Blastopirellula sediminis: one gene and its partner. The protein of the gene in region 1 interacts with the protein of each later gene in a pairwise test. Links are inferred from orthologs where the notes say so. Each region holds a gene or a part of one and is shown in the gene's direction. Other genes may lie near its edges.

Region 1 (5,036 bases):
CCGCCGGAAGAACTGAGCTGCGCGAAGTTTCCCCGCAGCGCTTCGGTCAGCGTTCCCTTCCACTGCCCTTTCGCCGGATGGGTGATCATACCGGCGGGCTTGTTGATGACCGCGATTCGGTCATCCTGAAAAAGAATGTCGAGAGCGACCTTGCTGCCAACCTGCTCGTCGCTCCGAGGTTCGATCGTCGGATAGACCAGACGCTCGCCGACGCTCAACTTGTGAGCCGGCTTGCAGGCGATTCCGTCGATCGTCACGCGACCGGCGTCCATCGCCTTGCGGATTTGTCCGCGGCTAACGCCGGCGCCTTCGAACTGCGACGCCAGATAATGGTCGACGCGCCCTCCCGCTTGTTCAGCGGTGATGACGATCTCGTGCAGCGGTGAATCAGAATCGGGCATTCGGCTCTGCGATTACTCGGCGGCCGGCTTTTCTTCGGTCGCCGGCTTTTCTTCCGCCGGGGCCGGAGTTTCGGCGGCCGCTTCCGACTTCGGCGCTTCCGCGGCCGGCTTTTCTTCGGCAGGCTTCGCCTCCGCCGACTTTTCTTCCGCGGTCGGAGGAGCGGACGGCGCCGCCGAATCGGCCGGGGTTTCAGCGGCCGGCGATTCCGGCTTCGGCATCAGATCCCCTTCGCCCGGCTGCGGCAATCCCGCGTTGTCCGGCATCAGGTTAATCGGCGTGTTCAGCATGCCGGCGCCATCGCCAGGACGGGTCAGCGCGTCTCGCGACGGCAAGGTGAGGTTCGGATCGCTCGGCAGATCTTGATTCAGGATGCCGCTGGTCGGCGAAGCCTTCGGAGCGAAATCCTGATCGTGATACCAAGTGTAGAACTCTTCGGTGTCTTTGCTCTTCAGTAGCGTCAAACGTTCGCCGGCCCATTTGCCGAACGGCGATTCCGGGAATTGCGTCGACAGCTTTTCGTAGGTCGTGATCGCCGTTTGGATGCTTTCTTTGGTCGCCAGCACTTCGCTCGACTGACCGATGCCCCACATGGCGCGTTGCTTCAGTTCCGGTACGTCCGCCGCTTTCTGAGCGTTGTCGAACGCTTTGATCGAACGTTCGAGATCGAGCTTCGCGTCGTCCGGCTGCGAGAAGTACTTTTCCAAACCTTGGCGATACAAATCGTAACCGAGGAACAGCTCGGCCCAAGCGCCCGACGGACGACCTTGATAGGCGCTGCTGACCGCTTCCAATGCCGGAGTCATCTTGGCGTCTTGCTGACCCATCAGCGCCGACGCGGTGAACAGTTCGCCCCAACCGCTAGCTCGAGCGACTTTGTTCTGGTACTGCAACCAGGTAACCGTAATCGTGGCGACGACGATCGCAATGATCACCCCCGCGACGATCTTGGCCTGGGGACCCATCTGCTCCATCCCCTTTTCGAGAGCTTGCTCCAGGTCGTTTTTCTGCAGTTCGTGGCGGCGTTCGCTTTTCATGACTGGCGTAAGAGGGGGTAGAAGGTATTTGTTTGCGGAAGGCTACTTAACAGTAACCGACGCATAGATTTAGAGTCCAAACCGTGAATATAGAAGCGCTGCGCAAGGGGCGTCAAGACCGAGTGACGCTGGCGACACCCTCTAACCCTTTCACCTGAAACTCGCAGTCTTCCTGCTTTTACACACGACGCAGTCGTCGCGATTCAAACCAGGGCGAAAACGTCGTATTCGAGAGGAAGAGGACGCTCCCGTACGTTTGCGGCATCTTTTCTCACGCTGGCGTTGCCGACTCCGAAAGAGTGGAAAATAATCGGCTATACGCAACTTTTCTCCGCCCGGTTGCAAGACCGCCCAGTCCCGAATTACGATCGATCCAAATCGCGCGGCGGCGATTGCAATGTTTCTTTGGCTCTCTCGGTGCAAGGAAGTACGGACTCCGTGAGCGGACTGAATCCGGCCCAACAAGACGCAGTCGATACCCTTTCTGGCCCGATGTTGGTGTTGGCGGGCGCCGGTTCCGGAAAGACCCGCGTCGTCACGTTTCGGATCGCCAACCTCATTCGCCATGGGGTTCGGCCCAGTCGCATCCTGGCGGTGACCTTCACCAACAAGGCGGCGGCCGAAATGCGCGAACGCGCCCTCGGGATCCTGGGGAACAAAACGTCCGAACAGCCGGTCGTTTCGACGTTCCACTCCCACTGCGTGCAGGTTCTTCGCCGCAACATTAATCGCTTGGGCTATCCGCTGAAGTTTGCGATTTACGATCGCGGCGATCAGGAATCGGTCATACGGGCCGCATTGCGCGAAATCCGCGTCCCCAACGAATCGCTCCGCCCCGGCGATGCGCTGAACAACATCAGCCGCTGGAAAACGGCCGGCATTCGTCCGCCGGAAGCGGTCGGTCACGCTCAGACCGACAAAGAGCATCTCTCGGCGATGGCCTATCGGCGCTATCAGAACACGCTGAAGACCTGCGGCGCGGTCGACTTCGACGACCTGCTGCTGCTGACCGAAGAGCTGTTCACCAATCATGACGACATCCGCGAAGAGGAAGCGTCGAAGTTCGATCACTTGATGATCGACGAATACCAGGACACGAACGGCAGCCAGTACCGGATCGTCCGCGGTTTGGCCGAAGCGCACCGCAACTTATGCGTGGTCGGCGACGACGATCAATCGATTTACTCCTGGCGCGGCGCCGAAGTGCAGCACATTCTTCGCTTCCAGCGCGATTGGCCCGAAGCGAAGGTGATCTACCTGAAAGACAACTATCGCTGTACCGCCGCGATCCTGGAGTTGGCGAATCGCCTGATTCAGTTCAACTCGACGCGGTACGACAAAGATCTTGAAGCGGCACGCTTCGGCGGCGATCGCCCCCAGATCTGGCAGTTCAAAGACGAAGAAAAAGAGGCGGAAGAAGTCGTCAAAGACATCGCCCGCAAGCTGACGCAGCCGGAGTTTGAACCGCGCGACTTCGCGATCCTGTTCCGCACCAACGAGCAGCCGCGTGCGTTTGAACAGCAGCTCCGTAGCATGAAGATCCCGTACATCTTGATCGGCGGCATGTCGTTCTTCGACCGCAAAGAAGTCCGCGACTTGATCTCGTATTTGAAGGTGATTCATTCGCCGATCGACGAGGTTGCGCTCCTCCGAATCTTGAACACTCCGCCCCGCGGCATTGGCCAGCAAACGGTCAAACAGCTGATGGAGTACGCGGTCAACGAAGGGAAACCGCTCTGGGAAGCCTTCCCGTCGGTCCGTTCGATCCGGGGGATCTCCGAAAGCGGCGCCAACGCGGTGATCGACTTCGCCTCGCTGATTCGCCGCTATCAAAAGCGGTTTGAAACCGAGCCGATGTCGCACGTCGTCCGTTCCCTGATCGGCGACATCGCTTATCAGAAGGAACTGGAGCGGCTCTATCCTGATCCGAAAGATCGCGAGTCGCGCGAGATGGCGATCGAACAGGTGGTCAACGCCGTCAGCGCCTTTGAATCAAGCCGCAAAAAGCCGACGCTTGGCGGCTTCCTCGACGACTCCGCCCTCTCCGGCGGCGACTTCGACAACGAGAAGGAAAAGCAGCTGGCCAAAAACGGCGTCGTGCTGATGACGCTGCATGCCGCCAAGGGGCTGGAGTTCCCGAACGTTTACATGGTCGGCATGGAAGAAGGCATTCTGCCGCACGCACGGAGCGTGAAGGAAGAGGGCGCCGCGGTCGAAGAAGAACGGCGGCTCTGCTATGTCGGCATCACGCGAGCCCAGGATCGCTTGACCTTCTCCCTCGCCACGTCGCGCAAGCGTTGGGGGAAAGCCCGGCCGACCGACACCAGCCGATTCCTCTACGAGATCACCGGCCAGGCCGACAACGCCGCCAAATCGGCACGGATGGCAAAGTCGCCGCGCGATCGTCCGAAAGGCGCCGCGAAGCGGGGTTAAAGCAGCAACTCTTGGGTGCCATGCTCTTGCGGCGTCTTCGCCGGATGAGCATGCCTTTTGAATCTGCCGACGCTTTGAAGACATGCTCTTCTCGCGAAGACGCGATACGAGCATGGCGCCAGCGCTAGTCAGTTTCGCTCGCCGTATGCTCGATGATCGCACCGCAGATCTGCGGCCAGAGGGGCTCCGGCCGATCGTGGCCCATGTCTTCCAACAACAGCAAACGAGCGTTCGGAGCGAGTTCAGCCGTCCGCTCTCCTCCGCTCGGGGCGATCAGCGTGTCTTCCAATCCGTGAATCACGAGAGTCGGAGCGAGCATCGTCTTCAATCGAGCGGCGCGTGAGCCGTTGGTGATCAGCGCGGCGATTTGGCGAGCGGCGCCCTCGGGATAGTACGAGCGGTCGTAACTTGCCGCCGCGTTTTTCCTCACTTCGTCGGGATCGTAATACTTTTTCGACCTCCACACAGCCGACTTGATAGACGCTTGGATGAAGCCTTCTCGATCGCTCGGCGAGGGAGTAAAGAGGGCACGCATCGCTTCGGGAGAGGATTGGCCGACATCTGGTTCGCCGGTGGTCGACATCATCGAGGTAAGCGTCAACACGCGCTCGGGATGTTCGATCGCCATAATTTGAGCGATCACTCCACCCATCGATGAACCGACGATATGGGCCTGATGAAGCTCAAGTCCGTCGAGCAAGCCGATCGCGTCGCCAGCCATGTCTTCAATGGAATAAGGCGCGAGCTCCCGCGCAGCCGCGAGATCGCCCGCCGTTAGCTTGGCGATGACTTGATTCAGATCGACTTGCTGGCCATGCATCTTCGAGGAGAGGCCGCAGTCCCGATTGTCGAACCGGATGACAAACCGTCCTGCATCGGCCAGGCGTTGGCAAAAAGGGGCGGACCAACCGATCATCTGGGCGCCAAATCCCATGATCAAGAGCAACGCCGGATCCTCTTGGGAACCAAACGTGTCGTACTCGATCTCCACTGCCGACTGCGTCCGAATCTGCGCCATCGATCGCTATACCCTCCTGCCGCCATCGTGAAAAAGGTTGCCCACGACGGCTTTATTTTGATCCCATCGAAACAAAAAAGACGCCGAGGTTCGGCGTCTCTTTGTCGTATTTACTCTTTTCGCGTTACGCGGCGCCTTCTTGGCGACGC
Region 2 (5,082 bases), on another replicon or contig:
CTTAGGTGACGCTGGAACCGACAAAGCACAGTGGAGATCGACACATGGCGAGTTTTAACCGGGTGATTCTGGTCGGCAACCTGACCCGCGACGTCGAAGTCCGCTATATCCAAAGCGGTTCGGCGGTCGCCGAGATCGGGCTGGCTGTGAACGATCGCCGCAAGACCGCCTCGGGCGAATGGGTCGACGAAACGACTTTCGTCGACGTGACGCTCTGGGGCCGGACGGCGGAGATCGCCAGCGAATACCTGAGCAAAGGCTCGCCGGTGTTGGTCGAAGGTCGCTTGAAGCTCGATACCTGGGAAACCGACGGACAGAAGCGATCGAAGCTTCGCGTCGTCGGCGAAAAGATGCAGATGCTCAGCGCTCGCGGCCCTGGTCAAGGAGGCCCGTCCAGCGGTGGTGGCGGCGGTCAACGTCGTCAACCGCAATCGGCGCCCAATCGTGGCGGCGGTAACAAAGGTGGCGGCGACGATTTTGGCGGCGGCTACGGCGGCGGCGACGACTACGATTCGTTCGGCGGTTCGTCGGACGACATCCCGTTCTAATCCAAACAAACAACCTTACATTATCCGAACAGACGCCCCGAACGCAGTTCGCTGGGCAGAGTGAAACGCAAGAGGAATTTCGATCATGGCGAGCATTCGTGCCGAAAAGCATAGTGAACGTGTTTGGAAGCGTCTCCCCAAAGGGAAGCACGGCGGTATCGAATTGCTGCTGATCCAATCGGTTGATCACCTGGGCAAGCAAGGGGACGTCGTTGAAGTCCGTCCGGGCTACGCCAACAACTACCTGATCCCGCAAGGTCTGGCCACGATCGCCACCCCGCACCACAAGCGGATGGTCGAAAAGCACCGCGCTAAGCTGCTCGAAATCGAAAAGTCGCGATTGGCCGGTCTCCGCGCGATCGCCGACCTGCTCAACCGCCAGAGCGTCACGATCGAAGCCAACGCCAACGACGAAGGCCACCTCTACGGCAGCGTTGGTCCGGCCGACATCGTCTCGGCTTTGAAGGAACAGAACTTCACGATCACCGCCGATCAGGTTCGCCTGGAAGGTCCGCTGAAGGAACTCGGTCTCTACACGGTCAAGATTCACCTGCACGCCGAAATCGAATCGGAACTCAAAGTGTGGGTTGTTCCGACCGTCACCGGCGACGAATAATTGCATCGCAGGGGCGATTGTCCGCGATCCGTCGATCCGCAAAAGCGATTCTCAAGAGCCGTCCCCAACAGGACGGCTCTTTTTTTCGACAGGTTATTCACGCCGCGATTTTCGCCGCGGCGCGTTGCGGCGGTTCGACTTACGGCGCGACTTTGCGGCTTGAGGTCGCCGCTCGATTGCCGCCCAACATCGCCCAAGTATGATTGATCCCGCGGCGAATGGCCGCGCCGGATCGACCGCTAATCAGGGAAGGTGCTCATGAAGACGAAATTCAAACGCGTCGATAAGGCGGACCGCGAACAGCAGCCGACGAGCGAGATCTTCGATCGGCAGCCGCCGTGCAATCTGGAAGCGGAAATGGGGGTGCTCGGCAGCATCTTCCTGCTCCCTGACTGCGCCGACGAAGTGGTGATGATCGTCCGGCCTGACGACTTCTACGACGAGGCGAACAAGAAGCTGTACGAACATATGGTTCGTCTGCACGACAGCGGTCGCAAGGTCGACCTGACGCTGTTGGCCGAGCAGCTGAAAGCGGACGGCGACTTCGAGTTCATCGGAGGCGCCGCCTATCTGGCCCGCGTGCTGAACAGCGTTCCGAACGCCGCCCACGCCGAGCACTATGCCCAGATCGTCGCCGCCAAAGCGATCAATCGCAATCTGATCGGCGCCGCGACCGACATCCTCCGCGACGCCTACGAGGAAAACGACAAGTCGGACCGCCTGGTGAGCCGGGCGGAAGAAAAGATTTTCGCGATTACGGACACCCGTAGTTCGAACTCGATGTCGAGCATGAGCGACATCGTCACCGCGTCGATGGAACGTATCGACGCGCGTCTTCGCGGCGAACATCTGGAAGACGGCGTTGCGACCGGCTACACCGATTTGGACGGCATGACCGGCGGCTTCCATGGTTCAGAGCTTTTGATTCTCGCGGCTCGTCCGTCGATGGGTAAAACGGCGTTCGCGATGAACATCGCCGAAAACGTCGCCGTCCACGACAAGACGCCGGTGCTGTTCATCAGCCTCGAAATGGGGGCGATCGAACTTTGCGATCGTTTGCTCTGCTCGGTCGCCAAGGTGAACGGTCACCGCCTGCGTAACGGAACGATCTCGGCCGACGACCGTCGCCGCCTGGTCGAGAAGTCGGCCCTGGTCGCCGAATCGCCCCTATTCGTCGACGACTCCCCCTCGCGTACGGTTTCGCAGATCGCGGCCGGCGCCCGACGCATCAAGCGTCGTCATGGTCGTCTGGGGATGATCGTGATCGACTACTTGCAGCTGATCGAGCCCGATAACTCCAATGACCCCCGTCAGGAACAAGTGGCGAAGATCGCCCGCCGTTTGAAGGGGATGGCGCGTGAAATGGACGTGCCGATCTTGTGTCTGGCCCAGCTGAACCGCCAGGCGGAAGCTTCGAAGGACAACCGACCGAAGCTCAGCCACCTCCGCGAATCGGGCGCTATCGAACAAGACGCCGACGTTGTGATGTTCGTACACCGTGAAGAGTACTATCATCATGGAGAGGAGCGCGATCAGTTCGCCGGTAAGGCCGAGATCATTATCGCCAAACAGCGTAACGGTCCGGTCGGCGAAGTTCAGCTGACTTGGCTCCGCGACTTTACCCGCTTTGAAAACGCGTTCGAGCGCGAGCCGGACGACTTCTCAGCCTTTAACGGCGGGGGCGAGTTTTAAAGCGGACTGCATCGGCAAAGGCGAACGAAGAGCGCCGGCATGGATCAGATCCTCGGATTCAAGGTTTGGGACCACGAAGAAAAGTGTCCCTATTTGGCGGGACGCCGCGCACGGCTTCCCCTCTATTATCCCTTGTCCGCGATGTCTGGCGCTGATGTCGATCTCGCCCTCTCGCAAGGTGCGCGTCGTGCCGGCATCTATCTCTATCATGTCTGCTGCCGCGCCTGTCGGGCATGCGAACCAATTCGGTTGGACGTGAAGAAGTTTGAGCCGCGTCGGCGGCATCGTCGCGTGCTAGCAAAAGGGGACGCCGTACTGAGGACGGTCGTCGGCGCTCCGATCGCGGATGAGGAGCATGCGCGGATCTACAACCTGCACAAAGAAGGACGCGGTCTTTCTGACGACGGTCAGGCGGCGATTAACGCTCATCAGTACGGCGAGTTCCTGGTCGAGTCGTGTTGCGAGACGGTTGAGTTCGGCTACTACCTGGAAGAGCGACTCGTGGCGGCGGCGACCGCCGATTTAGGGGATGACTCGCTATCAGCTGTCTATTGCTGCTATGACCCGAACGAGAGCGATTTGTCGCTGGGAACTTACTCGGTTCTCAAACAGTGGGAATTCTGTCGCGAGACCGACCGACGCTATCTGTACCTCGGCTTCTACATCGCCGAGTCGCCCCACATGAGCTACAAAGCGTCGTTTTTGCCCCACCAGCGGCGGATTGCTGGGGTCTGGACCGAGTTCGCCAGCAGCTAGCACCTGGCGGCGTAAATCGATCTGAACCGATTTGCCAGACCTCGCGTAACGTATCGCGTTGCTGACAGTTGCGCAAACAAGGCCGAATCCGTCTTGCCGTAGCGTCGCTCATTCAGTATCTCTACCCAACCGCTTACATAGGCTAGTCGCCTATCGCCGCGCACGGATCGCGCGACGGGCCAGAATTCAAGGACGATATTGTGCTAAATTGCCGCCAAATAGCTGCGTTCGCACTCGGTTTCGGGTGCGGTCTTTCGCTCCTCGTTGCGAGTAGCGAAACCAGTCTCGCCCAAGGTTTTGATCCTGCGAACATCGATCCGGCGATGTTGACGCCGGTCCCGGCCGAACCGGGCGCGATTCCAACGCGACCGCAGATCGTCGATTTGCGGATCACCGGCAACAACCACACGCAAGAAGCGAAGATTCGCTCGATGATTCGTTCGCGAGCCGATCGCGAGTTCGATCCGGAAATGATTCAGTCCGACGTACGCAAGTTGGCCGAGTCCGGGCTTTTCAAAGACGTCAAGATTCTGACGCAACAGTCGGCGCAAGGGGTCGTCGTCACTTTCCAAGTGTTCGAACGTCCCTCGATCCAATACGTGAAATTCATCGGCAACGAGTCGGCGACCGACAAAGCGCTGCTGAAAAAATCGGGACTGGAAGTTGGCGGCGCGCTCAATCGCTTTGTTGTCGAAGACGCGCGACGACGCGTGGAAGAATATTACCGCACGCGCGGTCATGGGATGGCTTCGGTGACGATCGTCGAAGGGTTGGACGCCGACGCCAACGGCGTCGCGTTCATGGTTCATGAAGGACCGCTGGCGCGAGTCCTTTCGACCAGCTTCGTCGGCAACTCGATTTCGTCCGATGGTCGTCTGAAGACCCAGGTCAAATCGAAGCCCGGTTTCCTCTGGTACGTGCGCGGCAAAGTCGACATGGATCAGGTCGAAGCGGACGTCGAAGCGTTGACGTCTTACTATCGCGGTCTCGGTTACTTCCAAGCCCAGGTCAATCGGATCATGGAGTACACCGAGTCGGGGTTGTGGGTGAACATCACCTTCGTCGTCGACGAAGGGATGCGCTATGAAGTCCGCAACGTCGCCTTCGTGGGACAAACCAAATTCAACGAAGAGCAACTCGCCACGCAAGTGAAGCTGACCGAGGGGCAGTTCTTCGATCAGAAGAAGATGAACTCCGACCTCGCGGCCCTGACCGACTTGTACGGAGCCCAAGGTTACATTCACGCTGACGTACAGGCCGAACCTCGCTTCCTGGAAGAGCCGGGCCAGATTGACCTGGTCTACGACATTCGGGAAGGGGAGCAGTATCGCGTCGGTCGCATCGACGTGAAGATCGACGGCGAATATCCGCATACGCAACGCGACGTCGTGCTGAACCGCCTGGACCTGGTTCCGGGCGACATCATCGACATTCGCAAGATTCGCGACAGCGAACGACGACTGGTCTCGT

Evidence for each region.
Region 2: the proteins of LOC68_RS07260 (region 1) and dnaB interact in binary tests that used the Escherichia coli proteins (3 or more experiments, as listed by UniProt). The link is inferred for Blastopirellula sediminis from one-to-one orthologs.

Annotation. Positions count from the first base shown.
Region 1 is NZ_JAJKFT010000004.1:867,472-872,507, reverse strand. Bases 1,469-4,371 are described here. They hold LOC68_RS07260 (ATP-dependent helicase), read left to right. Parts: upstream 1,469-1,874; coding sequence 1,875-3,869; downstream 3,870-4,371. Other genes in these bases: LOC68_RS07255 (alpha/beta fold hydrolase), read right to left, coding at 3,994-4,371. In the rest of the region: RluA family pseudouridine synthase, read right to left, coding at 1-401; tetratricopeptide repeat protein, read right to left, coding at 414-1,436; more of alpha/beta fold hydrolase, read right to left, coding at 4,372-4,887; AAA family ATPase, read right to left, coding at 5,012-5,036. UniProt on the Escherichia coli protein: Rep helicase is a single-stranded (ss)DNA-dependent ATPase involved in DNA replication; it can initiate unwinding at a nick in the DNA. It binds to ssDNA and acts in a progressive fashion along the DNA in the 3' to 5' direction.
Region 2 is NZ_JAJKFT010000010.1:105,895-110,976, reverse strand. What follows is about bases 691-3,639. They hold dnaB (replicative DNA helicase), read left to right. Parts: upstream 691-1,422; coding sequence 1,423-2,856; downstream 2,857-3,639. Other genes in these bases: LOC68_RS11880 (arginyltransferase), read left to right, coding at 2,896-3,612; rplI (50S ribosomal protein L9), read left to right, coding at 691-1,164. Outside these bases: ssb (single-stranded DNA-binding protein), read left to right, coding at 45-548; more of rplI, read left to right, coding at 634-690; BamA/OMP85 family outer membrane protein, read left to right, coding at 3,936-5,082. UniProt on the Escherichia coli protein: The main replicative DNA helicase, it participates in initiation and elongation during chromosome replication. Travels ahead of the DNA replisome, separating dsDNA into templates for DNA synthesis.